DNA from 3 places in the Enterocloster citroniae genome. Region 2 is predicted to be linked to each of the others. Evidence: predicted binding sites of a transcription regulator. Region 2 holds the regulator's gene; each other region holds the start of a gene.
What was found. Region 2 encodes Rex, which represses fermentation and respiration genes when NADH is low (regulators of the CRP and FNR family bind a similar motif). Its sites were predicted from a motif close to ATTGTTAANTANTTAACAAT; they were not measured.

Region 1: the regulator Rex is predicted to act here: its motif matches at 1,951-1,970, upstream of ABID13_RS17220 (NADH-quinone oxidoreductase subunit NuoE family protein).
Region 3: the regulator Rex is predicted to act here: its motif matches at 2,416-2,435, upstream of fucO (lactaldehyde reductase).

What each region holds. Positions count from the first base shown of each region.
Region 1 is NZ_JBEPLZ010000013.1:107,715-113,070, reverse strand. Features, by position in the region: gene ABID13_RS17225 (SPFH domain-containing protein) at 1-1,389, opposite strand, end outside; gene ABID13_RS17220 (NADH-quinone oxidoreductase subunit NuoE family protein) at 2,133-2,648, shown strand; gene ABID13_RS17215 (NADH-ubiquinone oxidoreductase-F iron-sulfur binding region domain-containing protein) at 2,648-5,356, shown strand, end outside.
Region 2 is NZ_JBEPLZ010000049.1:5,383-10,738, forward strand. Features, by position in the region: partial or broken gene ABID13_RS27955 (IS66 family transposase) at 1-10, shown strand, start outside; gene ABID13_RS27960 (hypothetical protein) at 145-399, opposite strand; gene ABID13_RS27965 (ABC-F family ATP-binding cassette domain-containing protein) at 470-2,419, opposite strand; gene ABID13_RS27970 (redox-sensing transcriptional repressor Rex) at 2,705-3,367, shown strand; gene ABID13_RS27975 (NAD(P)H-hydrate dehydratase) at 3,474-5,018, shown strand; gene alr (alanine racemase) at 5,034-5,356, shown strand, end outside.
Region 3 is NZ_JBEPLZ010000002.1:183,164-188,519, reverse strand. Features, by position in the region: gene ABID13_RS02855 (KamA family radical SAM protein) at 1-128, shown strand, start outside; gene ABID13_RS02850 (hypothetical protein) at 240-1,031, opposite strand; gene fucO (lactaldehyde reductase) at 1,202-2,350, opposite strand; gene ABID13_RS02840 (TetR/AcrR family transcriptional regulator C-terminal domain-containing protein) at 2,527-3,102, opposite strand; gene ABID13_RS02835 (hypothetical protein) at 3,185-5,356, opposite strand, start outside.

The DNA.
Region 1 (5,356 bases), on a different contig from region 2:
GATGGAGCCAACACCGCTTTCAGAGTCGTTGCCGCCTCCTCCGATGATCGTGATCTTGTCGATCTGTGAAAGGGGTTCAGCAATTCTTCCTGCAATTTCAGGAAGCACCTGGATCATCATCTCGGCCATGGCTGCCTTGTTGTACTTCTGGTAAGCCTCGGCCTTTTTCTCCATACCTTCTGCCTCAGCCAATGCCTTGGCCCGGATGGCCGTAGCCTCGGCTTCGCCCTTGGCCCGGATACCTTCCGCCTCCTGGACCATGGCATACTTCTGTGCTTCCGCAATGGCTTTTTGCGCTTCCGCATCCTTTTCGCGCTCATACTGTTCCGCATCGGCCTGGGCTTTTTTGGCCAGTGCTTCCTGCTCCTGCTCGTATTTCTTGGCCTCCGCCTCACGCTGGCGTTTGGTCAGTCCGGCCGCGGCAGCCTGCTCAATGGCATATCTGTCAGCGTCCGCCTTTTTGTTGATCTCGGCCTCCAGCGCCTGCTGCTGGACTAATACCTCCTGCTTGCGCAGTTCGGCCTCACGCTCAGCCCTGGCAATCTGTGCATTGACCGTGGCGGTCTGGATCGTTTTTTGCTGTTCCTGTTTCTGGATCTCGTAAGCAGCGTCCGCCTCCGCTTTCTTGGTGTCGGATGCTTTCTGAAGTTCGGCTTTCTTGATGGCCAGTTCATTGTTCTTCTGGGCGATCTCCGTCTCGGCGATCACCCTGGCATCATTGGCTGCATTGTCGGCCGCAGCCTGGGCAATGGCAATATCCCGTTCCGCTTCGGCTTTTGCAATGGATGCGTCCTTACGGATCTTGGAAGTGTTGTCCATACCAAGGTCCTGGATCAGTCCGTGCTCATCCGTTACATTCTGGATGTTACAGGAGAGGATATCAATTCCCAGCTTTTCCATGTCCTTGGAGGCCTTGATCATTACCTGGTCTGAGAAGGAATCACGGTCCGTGTTAATGGCCCGCAGGGTAAGTGTGCCGATGATCTCACGCATATTGCCCTGAAGGGAGTCCTGAAGGTCCGATGCGATCTTGGCAGGCTCCTTGTTGAGGAAGTTCCTCATGGCCAGCTTCATACGTTCACCATCATCCGCAACCCTTACTTTGGCAACCGCATCCACCATAACATTGATGAAGTCGTTGGTAGGGATATACTCATCCGTTTTGATATCCACGGTGATCTGCCCCAGATACAGTTTATCCATCTGCTCAAAAAAAGGTATCTTGATACCTGCCCGGCCGATGAGCACGCGGGGCTGTTTGCGAAGGCCGGATATGATATAGGCGTGGTCCGGCGGAGCTTTTACGTACCCCTGGGTAATAATGAGGATAACAAGAATGATGGGGACAATAAAGCCCAAAGCAGTGATGATAAAATCTAAATCAAACATAAGGACTCCTTTCTGATAAAAAAGTATAAAGATTTTGTTAAAGCTATTGTACCATATGTTGGAAATGGTGCAAATATTATTCAGAAATTCGACAGAAATCGACAGGAAAAATTTAGAATAGACTGAAAAAAATCGGGTAAAAATGGAGAATTGGAACGGTGAAAAAGATTGTTATAAAAAAGATTGTATATTGACAAGTACAATTTTATATGTTACCATAAAATATATACAAAATTATTTTGATATACCAAAAATTTTTAGGCACAATACAAAGGACAGGATGATAGGACATACCAACGTTCATACGTCTCCCGGATGTGCAGGGCGTTCCGGCGGAACTTTCCGGCATAAGATGCCACGGGGCATGACGGGCGCGGACACCAGTTTTTAAGGGAGATTGAATTGTTTACATATTAGTTCATTGGATTGAGGTGCGATATGAGAGTTGTAATTGGCAATGTTCGTTTGCTACACCGCAAGCGAGAGATTTTTAAAAAGTCAGAAATGATTATACAGGGACATTTTGGCGGGAGCAACCCATAAGGTTGCTCCCGCCTTAACTTTGTATAATTTTTCACAATACACTCTCCCAATGATCGGGAGAACCTGCGATGAGGGAGCCGTCAAACGGACTGCAGCCGTTTGCCAGGCCAGCAACGCAACGCTTAAACAAATGGAAAACAAAAGCGGGCTAAGGAAGGTCCACGGTCAAATGGATCGTGGAAAAGTGAGGAGGTAAAGTTATGGGTGAAAACACGCATACATGCTGCTGTGACCACAGTGAGGAAGCGCTGTTAAAACGGATTGGTGAATTGGCGGCAGAGTACAAGGGCAAGGAAGGAAGCCTGATCCAGGTCCTTCATATGGCGCAGGGAATTTATGGGTATCTGCCTTTGGAAGTACAGAAGGTGATTGCGGACGCGCTGGACGTTCCGCTGGCAGAGGTATCGGGAGTAGTGACATTCTACTCTTTCTTCTCCACACAGCCCAGAGGAGAGCACACCATACGTGTCTGTCTGGGAACCGCCTGTTACGTGCGGGGCGGCAAAAAAATCGTGGAACGGATAAAGGATCTGCTGGATGTGGAGATCGGAGAGACAACGGCCGACAGGAAGTTCACCTTTGAGGTGGCGCGCTGTATCGGAGCCTGTGGTCTGGCACCGGCCATGTCCATTGACGACCAGGTTTACAAGCAGGTAAACCCCGACAAACTGGAGCAGATCCTGGAACGTTACTATGAAGAGGAGGGAGAGCAGTGATGGAAGTGAGAAAGCAGGAAGATCTGTTAAGAATAAAAGAAGAATATCTCAGGCAGCAGCTGTCTTACAAACGCCAGGTGCTGGTATGCGGAGGCGCGGGCTGCATTTCCTCCAACTGCGGGGAAGTAAGGGATGCACTGATCAAGGCGGTGGATGCATATAACCTGTCCCATGAAGTGAAGGTGACAGTGACCGGATGTATGGGCACTTGCGCCATGGGACCTGTGATCCTGGTGGAACCGGAAGGCATTTTCTATACAAAGATGAATCCGGAAAAAGCAGAGCAGGTGGTTGCTAGGCATCTTCTGAAGGATGAGATCTGTGAGGAATTTACATATTTTGACGAGGAATCGGGGAACTACGTTCCAAAGATGGAGGATATAGAGTTTTTCCAGGGCCAGGTGCGCATCGCCCTGAGAAACTGCGGTCATATGGAATATGCTTCCCTGGAAGCATACATATCCAGAGATGGATATGCTGCAATGGCCAAGGCGCTGTCCGGCATGACACCCCAGGAAGTGGTGGATGAGATGAAGGCCTCGGGGCTTCGGGGCAGAGGAGGAGCTGGTTTCCCAACCGGTGTAAAGTGGGAAGCAGGGCTTAAGGCTGTTTCTGAGGACGGCCGGAAATTCATGGTCTGTAATGCGGACGAGGGCGATCCCGGAGCATTTATGGACAGAAGTATTCTGGAAGGAGATCCCCACAGCATTATTGAAGGCATGATGCTGGGCGGATACGCCATCGGGGCCTCCAAAGGATATGTATATGTCCGTGCCGAGTACCCGATCGCGGTGGAACGCCTTGGCAATGCCATTGACCAGGCCAGGAAAGCCGGAATTCTGGGTGAGCATATATTTGGCAGCGATTTCTCCTTTGACCTGGAGATCCGTATCGGTGCAGGAGCGTTTGTCTGCGGCGAGGAGACTTCTCTCCTGGCATCCATCGAGGGCAGGAGAGGCGAGCCCAGGCAGAAACCGCCCTTCCCCTTTGAAAAGGGTCTGTTTGAAAGTCCCACCATCATCAATAACGTGGAGACGCTGGCCAATGTGGCCCCCATTATCCTCAACGGTTCCGGGTGGTACCATGGGATCGGCACTGAGAAAAGCGCTGGTACAAAGGTGTTTGCCCTGGCAGGAGATATTGTCAATGCGGGTATTATCGAGGTTCCCATGGGAACCGTGCTGGGTGACATTATTTATAAGATCGGCGGCGGGATCATTGGCGGCAAGAAGTTTAAGGCCATCCAGTCCGGCGGGCCTTCCGGAGGATGCCTGACCAAAGAACACCTGAATACCTCAGTGGACTATGAATCCCTGTCCAAATTAGGGGCCATCATGGGTTCCGGCGGACTGATCGTCATGAATGAGGACACCTGTATGGTGGATACGGCCAGGTATTTTATGGACTTTATCTGTGACGAGTCCTGCGGAAAATGCCTCCCCTGCCGTAATGGCACCAGGCGGATGCTGGAGATCCTGGAGCGCATTACAGAGGGCAAGGGAGAACCGGGAGACCTGGAGCTTTTGGAGGAACTGGCAGAAACCATCAAGCAGACGGCCATGTGCGGCCTGGGCCAGACAGCCCCCAACCCGGTGCTCTCCACCCTTAAATATTTCCGAAGTGAATATGAGTCCCATATTTACGAAAAACACTGTACCGCTGGTGTATGCGCGGAGCTTCAGTCATCGCCCTGCCGCAACGCCTGCCCTGCCAATGTATTTATACCCGGCTATATGTCCATGCTGGCAGCCGGAAGGATCGAGGATGCTTACCGCCTGATCCGCCAGGATAACCCCTTCCCCGCAGTGTGCGGACGTGTATGTACCCATCCATGTGAGGACCACTGCCGCCGTTCCCAGGTAGATGAGGCGCTGTCCATCTGTTCCGTGAAACGGTTTATCGGGGATTATGCCCTGCGGGATGAGTATGCCATTCCTATGATTGAGCCAAGGCCCGCCACCGGATTACGCATATCCATTATCGGAGCAGGCCCTTCCGGTCTCTCCTGTGCATATTTTCTGGCTAATATGGGGCATGAGGTCCATGTATATGAGGCGGAATCCGTGGCAGGAGGCGTGCTCTACTGGGGAATCCCTGAATACCGACTTCCCAAGGCAGTGCTCCAGAAAGAGATCCGCGCCATTGAGATGAGCGGTGTGAAAATCCACCTGAACACAAAGGTTGGTACGGATATCTCCTTTGAAGATATGAAAAAGCAGTCCGATGCAATCTATATCGCGGCAGGAACCCAGGTTTCCAGGCTGCTGGATGTGCCGGGAGAGGACTTAAAGGGCGTGGAAAGCGGCCTTGGATTCCTTAAGCGGATCGGACTGAAACAGGATATGAGCGTTCCTAATAAGCTGGTGGTGATCGGCGGCGGAAGCACGGCCATGGATGTGGCCAGGACCGCGGTCCGTCTGGGTGCATCAGAGGTAACCGTTATCTACCGCAGATCTGAGAAGGAAATGCCCGCAGGCGGGGAGGAGATCGTGGAGGCCAGGGAAGAGGGTGTGAAGATCATCACCATGGCATCTCCTGTGGAATTCCTGGGAGCGGACAAAAAGGTGACCGGTATTCACCTGGTACGCAGAAAGGAGACGGATTACGGCAGTGACGGACGCAGACGCACGGCGCATATCCCGGATTCTGATTTCTTCCTGGAGTGCGATGGCGTGGTGACGGCCATTAACCAGGATGTGGACCATCAG
Region 2 (5,356 bases):
TTATACACTGTACTTAATTATAGTGCTTTATATGCGGAATACAAAAAAACAAAAGGAAAAGCATCGTACATCTAGACTGAAAACCTTATCGTTAGACAGTCTGACGCACGGTGGTGTGAGAGGACGGCGGTCAATCACCGCCTCCTACTCAATTGTAAGGTCTTCCTCCTGCTTTGGCTCCCCGTCTGGTCCATCCAATGGTTCCGGAGGATCGGAGGGTTTTAAGACCCGTGTCATCAGTCCCATGGAAAACATGATGATGGGTATGAACACCATGGAAAAAATTACTGCCATCAGGTGGTTTTTGGGGGCGCCTGTCACTGCCAGGACAATGGCAAGCACAAACAGTCCCCCTAAAAGCACCACTCCGGCCAAAGCAAACATCCGTTTTAATTTCATAATATGACTCCCTTCGCCTTTCCTTCCGATCAAGGCTCCCGCCTCTTTTGGCGGTGAGCCGTCCGTGTTTTTAATCCTCTGCCAGTTCTTCCCAGCGCTGGTACAATTCCTCCAGCCGGGATGCGATCTCCTCCTTTTCCCTGTTCAGCTCCATCAGCCTGGCCACATCGGTATAAACCTCCTCCTGGGCCAGAAGACCGTCAATCTCGCTGTCCCTGGTTTCCAGGGCATGGATGGAATCCTCTGTTTTCTTAAGCTCATTCTGGCGTTTGCGGATCCTGGCCTGTTCCTCCTTCTGGGCTTTCCAGTCCATTTTCACATCGCTGGCAGGGGAGCCGGCAAAAGGTGCCGCTTCCGGACCTTCCTTTGAAGGTGAGGCAGGGGATGGGTTCCTTGCAGCAAATGCAGCTTCCACATCCTCTTTTTTCTCCAGGTAATAATCGTAATTTCCAATGTAATTGATCAGGGACCGGCTGGTCAGATCCAGGATTCTGGTGGCCGTCCGGTTGATAAAATACCTGTCATGGGACACATAGAGCACGGTTCCTGTATACCGGCACAGGGCGCTCTCCAGTATCTCCTTGGAGGTGATGTCCAGATGGTTGGTAGGCTCATCCAGTAAAAGGAAATTGGCATCGGAGAGCATCAGCTTTGCAAGGGATACGCGCCCCCGTTCGCCGCCGCTTAAGTCTTTGATCAGCTTAAACACATCATCTCCGGTAAAGAGGAAGGAGGCCAGGGTGTTGCGGATCTGTGTATTGTTCATGTTGGGATAGGTGTCCTGTATTTCCTCAAACAGCGTCTTTTCCATGTGAAGGACCTGGTGTTCCTGGTCATAGTAACCCACATGGACTTTGGAGCCCAGGCGGATCTCACCGCTGTCAGCGTCCAGGAGGCCGTTGATAATCTTTAAAAGGGTGGTCTTGCCCGTACCGTTATTGCCGATAATGGCAACCCGCTCCCCGCGTTTTATCTCAAAATCCACATTGGAAAATAAGGTCTGGCTGCCAAAGGATTTGCTCAGGTCAGTGACGGACAGAACATCATTGCCGCTGACCACATCCGGTTCCAGGCGGATATCCATGGAATCATCAATATCCACCGGCTTTTCCAACCTCTCTATCTTTTCCAGCATTTTTTCCCGGCTTTCAGCCCGGCGGATGGATTTCTCCCGGTTAAAGGATTTGAGCTTTGTGATCACCTCTTCCTGGTGTTTGATCTCCTGCTGCTGATTTAAGTATGCCCGGATTCTGGCATCCCGAAGCATGGCTTTTTTATCGCTGTAGGCAGAGTAGTTGCCTGAGAATACGGTCGCTGTTCCATTGTCCAGCTCCACGATCTTTGTGACGACCCGGTCCAGGAAATACCGGTCATGGGCCACGATAATGACGCTGCCGCTGTAGCTTTTAAGGTATGTCTCCAGCCAGGCGATGGATTCCATATCCAGGTGGTTGGTAGGCTCATCCAAAAGCAGGATATCCGGCTTGGTGAGAAGCAGCTTGCCCAGGGAAACGCGGGTTTTCTGCCCTCCGGAAAGGGTGTTGATGTGTTTGGTGAATTCCTCCTCCTCAAATCCAAGGCCCTTTAATACACCGGTAATCTCACTCCTGTAAGCATAGCCGTTGGCCAGCTCAAAGGAGTGGTTCAGGCGGCTGTATTCGGACAGCATGGACTCCAGTACATCGCCGGTGGCGGATTTCATCTCCAGCTCCAGGCTGCGGATCCGTTCCTCCATCTGGATGATGGGGCGCTTTACCTCTAAGAGTGCGTCATAGATGGTGCTTTCGCTGTCCAGATCCTGATGCTGCGCCAGATAGCCGATGGAGGTGCCTTTGCCAAGGGCTGCCACGCCCTGGTCTGCGGACAGTTCTCCGATGATGATCTTAAGCAGGGTGGATTTGCCCGCGCCGTTGATGCCCACAATGGCGGCCTTTTCATGTTCCTCCAGGTGGAAGGATACCTGCTTTAAAATATGTTTTTCTCCAAATGATTTGGTTATATTGCTGCATGATAAAATCATGGGTAACTCCTTTGTGCCAGACACTCAGCGCCTGGGTTGGGGGCGCCTGTATGCGAAAATGTTTCGCTGTATGTTGTGAGGTTTTTAGGCTTTTTATTGTCAAAAATTCTTTATTTTGCACTCATCAGTATAATATAAGAGGATATTTTTTTCAAGAACATACTTAAACGTGTTTGACATTTTTTTGACGCTTGTTTATAATAGAACCATTAGGTATGATTTAGATACTGTTATCTGGATCATTTTGATGTATCAGAGAAACGCGTAAGGGGAAGGTGGAACACGATGGAACGCAAAGAGATATCGAAGGCGGTAATTTCAAGATTGCCCCGCTATTACCGCTATTTGGGAGAGCTGATTGAAGAGGGTGTGGAGCGCATATCTTCCAATGAGCTGAGTGCCAGGATGAAGGTGACGGCATCACAGATCCGCCAGGATCTTAATAATTTCGGAGGATTCGGACAGCAGGGATACGGATATAATGTAAAGTACCTGTATGCTGAGATAGCAAAGATTCTGGGAATTGACCAGCAGCACAACCTGATTATTATCGGTGCCGGAAACCTGGGCCAGGCTATTGCCAACTATACGAATTTTGAGAGACGTGGATTTGTTATCAAGGGTATGTTTGATATCAATCCAAAGCTCATTGGTCTTGTGATCCGCGGAATTGAGATCCGGTCTGTGGATGATCTGGAGTTTTTTATCAAGGAGAACGAAATTCAGATCGCAGCCCTGACCATTCCAAAGACAAAGGCGTCTGAGATCGCAGACCGTCTGGTAAAGGCCGGCATTAAAGCTATCTGGAACTTTGCCCATACTGATCTGGTGGTTCCGGACGATGTGGTGGTGGAGAATGTACACCTGTCCGAAAGTCTGATGCGTTTGTCATACAGGGTTTGCAGTATGAACGATCAGGCGGAAATCGAAGGGAAAACGTCAAAGTAAGAAACAGCCGGCAAGCAAAGGAGAGTACCTTTTTGCTTGCCGGTTTTTGATTTCCGGGAGACCCCAATACGGTCTCTAAGTGCTCATAGCGAGGAGGTAAGCGGGGATGAGAACTTTGGTAACGGCAAAACAGATGAAGGCGATTGACGCCTATACGATCAACACCATTGGAGTGCCCTCCATGGTGCTGATGGAACGGGCGGCCATGTGGGTGGCCCGGGCGGTTGAGGAGACTGCCGGGAAAGCGGATGTGATCTGGGCCGTGTGCGGCACGGGCAACAATGGGGCGGACGGTGTGGCGGCTGCCAGGATGCTGCACCTGAAGGGATATAAAACCAGCCTGTTTGTGGTGGGGGATCCGGACCGTGGGACTGCGGAATTTCTGGCCCAGTCCGCCATTGCCCGGAACCTGGGAATGCAGATGAGGCCGTGGCAGGAAGCGGCGGGAGAGGACTGCGTTGTTTTGATCGATGCGGTATTCGGCGTTGGACTGAGCCGCCCCATTGAGGGGGAATACAGGCAGTGTATGGAAATGCTGGAGGCCCGGCATGCCGCCCATACAGTGGCGGTGGATATTCCCTCCGGGATCCATGGAGACACAGGCCAGGTCATGGGGATGGCACTGAAGGCGGATGTGACAGTGACCTTTGGATGGGAGAAGATGGGAACCGCCCTCTATCCGGGCCGTGCCTATGCGGGAACCGTCAGGGTCTGCGACATCGGTTTTCCGGAAAGCGCCCTGGATGCCGTGAGGGATCAGGAGGAGGGGTACGGGTATGGGCTTACTTATGAAAGCAGCGACCTGTGTCTGATTCCGGACCGCCCGGCCTATTCCAACAAGGGGACGTTTGGGAAGGTCCTGATCGCAGCAGGGTCCAAAAACATGTGCGGTGCAGCGTATTTAAGCGCCCTGGCAGCTTACCGCACCGGTGCGGGGCTTGTGAAACTGCTCACAGTGGAGGAAAACCGCCAGATCCTTCAGGAACGGCTGCCGGAAGCCATCATTGCCACCTACACCTCGGACCAGCTGATCCAGGGAAGGGAAGAGTTTAAGAAGATGATAGAGGAACAGATGAACTGGGCTGATGTGGTGGTGCTGGGGCCCGGGCTGGGAAGCGAACCTTATGTGGAGTATCTGGTGGAAGATATACTGACCAGTGCCTTTGTGCCGGTCATTATTGACGCGGACGGCCTTAATGCCATTGCAGGACATCCATATCTCACCACTTATTTTACGGAAAATATCATCATCACCCCCCACTTGGGAGAGATGGCCCGCCTCATCGGTGAGAGTATAGATGCCGTCAAAGAAAACCTCACAGGAGCCGCCCTGGAATACGCGGGACGTTACGGGATCACCTGTGTGCTCAAGGATGCGGCCACCGTGGTGGCGGGAAAGGACGGCACCCTCTATGTGAATTCCAGCGGCAACAGCGCCATGGCAAAAGCCGGTTCCGGTGATGTGCTTACCGGAATCATCGCCGGACTGGCCGCCATTGGGATGGAGGAGGAACAGGCCGCGCTTATGGGGGTGTATCTCCATGGGCGTGCGGGTGAGCAGGCAGCAGGGAAAATAGGACAGCACAGCCTTCTGGCTTCCGATCTGGCAGATTGTATCGGAGCAGCCATGAAGTCCGTGGCGCATGAATAACAGGAGGCATTGAAAATGAAACCATACAGCAGAGTATATGCGGCCATAAACCTGGATGCAGTGACAGCCAACATGAAGGCCATGAGGGATAACCTGCCTCCGTCCACTGCCATGATGGGTGTGGTCAAGACGGACGGATACGGCCATGGGGCAGTACCCGTGGCCAGGACCATTGACCCGTATGTGGAGGGATATGCGGTGGCATCCATTGATGAGGGCATTATACTGCGCCGTCATGGGATCCGGAAAATGATCCTGATACTGGGTGTGACCCATGAGAGCCGTTTTGAGGAACTGGTCCACTATGATATCCGTCCGGCTATGTTCCGGTACGAGGA
Region 3 (5,356 bases), on a different contig from region 2:
TGGGACCTGTGTCCCAAAATGAAATGCTGTTTAAATACCATCAGGCCAAGTATGCAAAAGATTACGGCAGGATCTTCACAGGGGAGATGACCCCGGGACAGGCCTGGCTGGAGGAACCGGCAGGATAAGAAAGCCAAAACAGGGCGGCAGCGGCTGAAACAAAACCGCTGGCGCCCATTTTAATGTCCGGCTCCACAGGAAAACTCTTGTGGCAATAAGATTCATGTCATAGGAAGTACTTATCTATGTTCATAGCCATACACTTCAATCTGCGTCAGCGCAGGGAACGGGGACGGGTCATCCGCTTTGATCAGCTGACCAAAGGTAAGCCATGTAATTCCACTCTTTTTGATGGGGATCACATGGGGTTCCACGCTCTTTGCCAGCCGCACCGTCTCCGCGGAGCCGTCAGAAAAGGTAAAGGTGACCTGTTCCCACCAGTTGTCATGAGGGAAGTCCGCCCTGGTATAGAGTACGATCTTGTCAAAATCCACTGCGCGGCCAAATTCCAGGGTCATCTGCGCATCGTCCTGCTGATTGATCCCCCATGATTCATAGGGCCATTTTCCATGGGAACGGTTGGCCGTGACCCCATCTATGGCATTGCGCGCCGCAAACACGGCTTCCCCTCTTGTCTCCACATTGGCGCTGGCATGGGGGTAATATCCGCGGAATACATGCTGGTCCATCACATTCTCAGCCAGATTCTTATAGACCTCAATCTCATGCTCCATGGCATACCGTACGGTCAGGTAATGGCGCTCCCCTGTAAAAGCTTTGGGGTTATAGGATGTCTTCTTTTCCTCAAAAGGAACGATATATGCAAGTTCCGTCTGAACCGCAAAAATGTAAGACTCGTCCATGGTGTCATCCACGCGGACCACATAGAAGCGGTTCTTCTCCGGCAGACCAAACACGATCCGGTCCCCTTCCCGGTACTCCCCCTTCCAGGCCAGAACTGCCTGTGAGGGACCTTCCATGGATGCTTTTATCTCGTTATCCCTGTTTAAAACCGTTATCTTAAATTCCATATATGCCTCCAGATATTTGAATTGTTTGATAAAATTGTACCACAGGGCATAGGAAGTTACCATGTACATTTTTCATGAGAAACTATCATATTGGCCGTTTTATGGTTCCAGACCCCTAAAACGGCGATGCGGACGTATGCCGCTTTGGCAATACGTCCGCATGATCATGGTCACATCAGTGACAGGTACAGGTTCTTGATATCCTCTAAAGATGGATCCTTTGGATTTCCCGGACGGCAGGCGTCATCCATGGCGGACTGGGATAAGAAATCCACATCCTCAGGTTTTACGATCTCCTTTAGGTCAGCAGGGATCCCCACATCCTGGGACAGCTTCTTCACAGCGTCCACAGCAGCCTTGCGGTATTCCTCCTGGCTCATGTCCTCCACGCCTTCCACGCCCATGGCAACGGCAATGTCCTTAAACTTGGTTCCTGTGCAGGGAGCATTGTACTCCATAACCGTTGGAAGAATGATGGCATTTGCAACACCGTGGGGGGTATCATACAGGGCACCCAGGCCATGGGCCATGGAGTGGACGATCCCCAGTCCGCAGTTGGAAAAGCCCATCCCTGTGAGATACTGTCCCAGGGCCATGCCTTCCCTGCCCTCCGGCTTATTCTCCACCGCGTCCCTCAGGCTGCGGGCAATAACTTCGATGGCTTTTAAGTTAAACATATCGGTCATCTCCCATGCGCCCTTTGTGGTATATCCCTCAATTGCGTGGGTCAGGGCATCCATGCCGGTTGCCGCTGTCAGTCCCTTCGGCATGGAGGCCATCATTTCCGGGTCAACCACTGCCACTACGGGAATATCATGGGTATCCACACATACGAATTTGCGCTTTTTCTCAACATCCGTGATCACATAGTTGATGGTAACCTCTGCCGCCGTGCCTGCTGTTGTGGGAACCGCAATGATCGGAACGCAGGGATTCTTGGTGGGGGCAACACCTTCCAGGCTTCTCACATCCTCAAACTCAGGGTTGGTGATGATGATGCCAATGGCCTTGGAAGTGTCCATGGAGGAACCGCCGCCAATGGCAATGATATAATCAGCGCCGGATGCCCTGAATGCGGCAACGCCGGTCTGGACATTCTCAATGGTGGGATTCGGCTTGATGTTGGAGTAGATCTCGTATGCAAGTCCGGCATCCTCCAATACCTTGGTCACCTTGGTTGTCACATTGAACTTGATCAGATCAGGGTCTGAGCAGACAAATGCCTTCTTAAATCCCCTTGCCTTTGCCTCATTTGCAATCTCCCGGATCGCCCCTGCGCCATGATAGGATGTTTCGTTTAATACGATTCTGTTTGCCATGATTTACCTCTCCTTTTCTTTTATCACATGCGTCCGGAAAAACTCCGGCGCTTTGGCTTGTTCTATTTGTTAATATTATAACAACGGGATGTTAAAAATAAAAGTGACAAACATCTCTGTCTGTCACTTTTTCTCAATCTTTGTGCAAGTTAACTATTCTCATTGTCTACTATTACCTATAGCAGCTTCAGGCGTTCAAATACCTCGGCCAGCTTTGGCGGCATGGCTTCCACCAGCTTGCCGGACATGTCCCGGGGCGAATCCTTCATGCCTCCCAGAACCCACTTGACTGTCATATACACGGAGCCCTGGCAGTACATCTCCAAAAGGAACTGCAGTTCCTGATTCAGGGCCTTGCTGTCCTTTCTGGCAAGCAGGTCTGTGTAAAACTTGAGGATCAGCTCAAAATCATGCTCCTTCAGGGAATTTTTGTCATCTGAGCGGAAGGCTTCTGTAAAAAACACCTTTTCATTGAGGATAAATTCAAATTTGCGGGTCAGGCTTTCCCCCACCGTATGCCCCATGCCGATCTGCTCAAAGGACTGGAGCACCAGCTTGTCAAAATACCAGTTGATCAGGTCATATTTATCCAGGAAACTGCGGTAAAAGGTCTGGCGGGTAACGCCGCATCCCTCCACGATATTCTTCACCGTAATCTTATCCACAGGCTGGGTCTTCATGCATTCCTTCACGGAAGCCGCCAGCTTGTATTTGGTTTTCTCCTGCCTGCTTATCTCAGCCACGGTATCCATCCCTCCCCAGTACAGCCGTCCACGGCAATATACCTCAAACTCCTGTGTCAGATACCATTATACTAAAAATTCCCCCGGCCTGCTACCTGTTTTTGAAAATGCTGACCATAGCCTTCCACATCTGGACCAGCACATTCCACATCCTGCGAAGCGGGCTTTCCTTAATCTTTGCCACCTCTGCATCCGCTGTCTTGGCATCATCCTCATCCACACTGATCTCATCGGTGCGGAGCACGATCTGCAATGTCTTTGGAGCCCTGTTCTTATCAGAGGTAAATGAAACCTTTTCAGAGGACGGGTCCATGAACAGGAAACGGTTGTCTGTGTCAAACTTATCCAGCTCATTGTCAATGGTGTCCTTCATGGTGCGGCCCGCCCGGCGCATGGCCGTGGTGCTGTCCAGTATGCTCAGGCTTCTGTCCAGAAGTTCCATGCTGCCTCTTAAGCTGTCCCGTGCAGCAGCGTCAAAATCATCACTGCTGTCCTTTAAGGTATTCTGTACAATGGTCATGGTGCTGACGCCGTTATTCAGGGCATCTGTGGTGCGGCGGACAAGCTCCTGGGAATCATCCAGGGCAGCCTGGAGATCCGGATAATAGGTGTCCAGTGAATCGTGGAGTGCGGTCAGGTCCTCAATGAGATAGTCCAGGTTATCCACGATCTCCGCACTGTATTTTGCCGAGTCCGAAGTGTCATCCATCAGGTTGGACATCAGAAGGGAAAGCTCGCTGCTCTTTTTGGATATATCCGTCAGCATGGACTGTCTGCCGGACAAAAGCTCCATCAGGGTCCCCATGTCCACCGGAACCTCGGGAGTACCCACCAGCGGTACATTGTGCTTTTCAATGACCGCCATTATTGTTGAACCCGGCGTAAGGGACAGTGTTTCTCCTGCGCCGGATGCGGCGTCTGTGTCTGAAGCGGCGCCGGTTCCTGATGTGGAGTCTGCGCCCGATGCAGCGCCCGATCCTGATGTGGAGCCTGCCCCGGATGCGGCGCCCGATCCTGATGCGGCGCCTGTTCCGGCTGCAGTGCCCGATCCGGTCCCTCCTGCTGATGCGTCCGTTTTCGTACCTGCTCCCCCGGAACCATTGGCGGCATTATCCTGGGAACCGGCGGAGCCGCTGCCCTGATCATTCTGGTCGGGAGTGCCGGAGGCGGAACCTGCGTTCGTGGAACCGTCCGTACCGGTGGATCCGCCCGTACCGGCAGAACCGTCCGTGCCGGTGGAACCGCCCGTACCCTGGCTGTTCTTGTCATCTGTTCCTGAGGCATTGTCCGCGCCGGCGGAGCCGTCCGTACCGGCAGAACCGTCCGTACTTGCGGATCCGTCCGCGCCGGTGGAACCGCCCGTACCCTGGCTGTTCTTGTCATCCGTTCCCGGGGTGTTATCCGTGCCGGCGGAGCCGCCTGTACCGGCAGAACCGTCCGTACTTGTTGAACCATCTGCACTCTGGTCGTTTTTCTTATCAGTGTCCGTTGTATCTCCTGTGTTGTCCGTATCCTTTCCCTGGGAATCGGTGTGGCCGGAGCTGCTTCCACTCCCGCCACCGCCATTTCCACGTGAGTGGCCAAAATCCTCTTCATCCATATAATAATCTTCATCCAGGAAACCGATCCCTGCGCCGGCACTGGCCAGACCGGTCACATATACCTGTTCGCTGGCCTGAAGCTGGGCATCCAGGGCAATCAGCTGCTGCATGATCTCCATCAGCTCAGGGATATTCTCGGAGATCCCCGCTGAACTGCTCTTGATGTTATTCAGCCTGGTGTGCAGCTTTCTTAAGGGATCCTGCATATCTCCAAGTGTATTTACAATATCTCCCATACTCTTGTGGACCACTTCCGCTGAATCCTTGGCGGTCTGGAGATGGGGTATCATGGTTTCCAGCTGCTGTGAAACAGAGGTCAGGGACGCCAGGGTCTGGTCGTTTCCGGCCAGGATGCTGTCCTTGGAATTGCTCCACTTCTGCCTTGCACTCTCCGCTGAATCCAGTCCTCCACGCACCTGGTTCACACCCTCACGCATATCTTCCACGGATTTTGCCATCTGTTCCAGGCTGTCATACAGCTCATCCCCTGCGTCCTGCCATGTATCCTTGGCTTCCTTCAGATCCTTGATGTGCTCCAGATCCTCCACGGTTCCCGGCATCATGGCCATGATGACTCCGGTGGTCTCAAAGCTGTCCGTGCCGATGCGCACAGTGTAATCCCCCTCCTCCCCGGGCAGGGCTGTGAACACTACCGCTGTTGT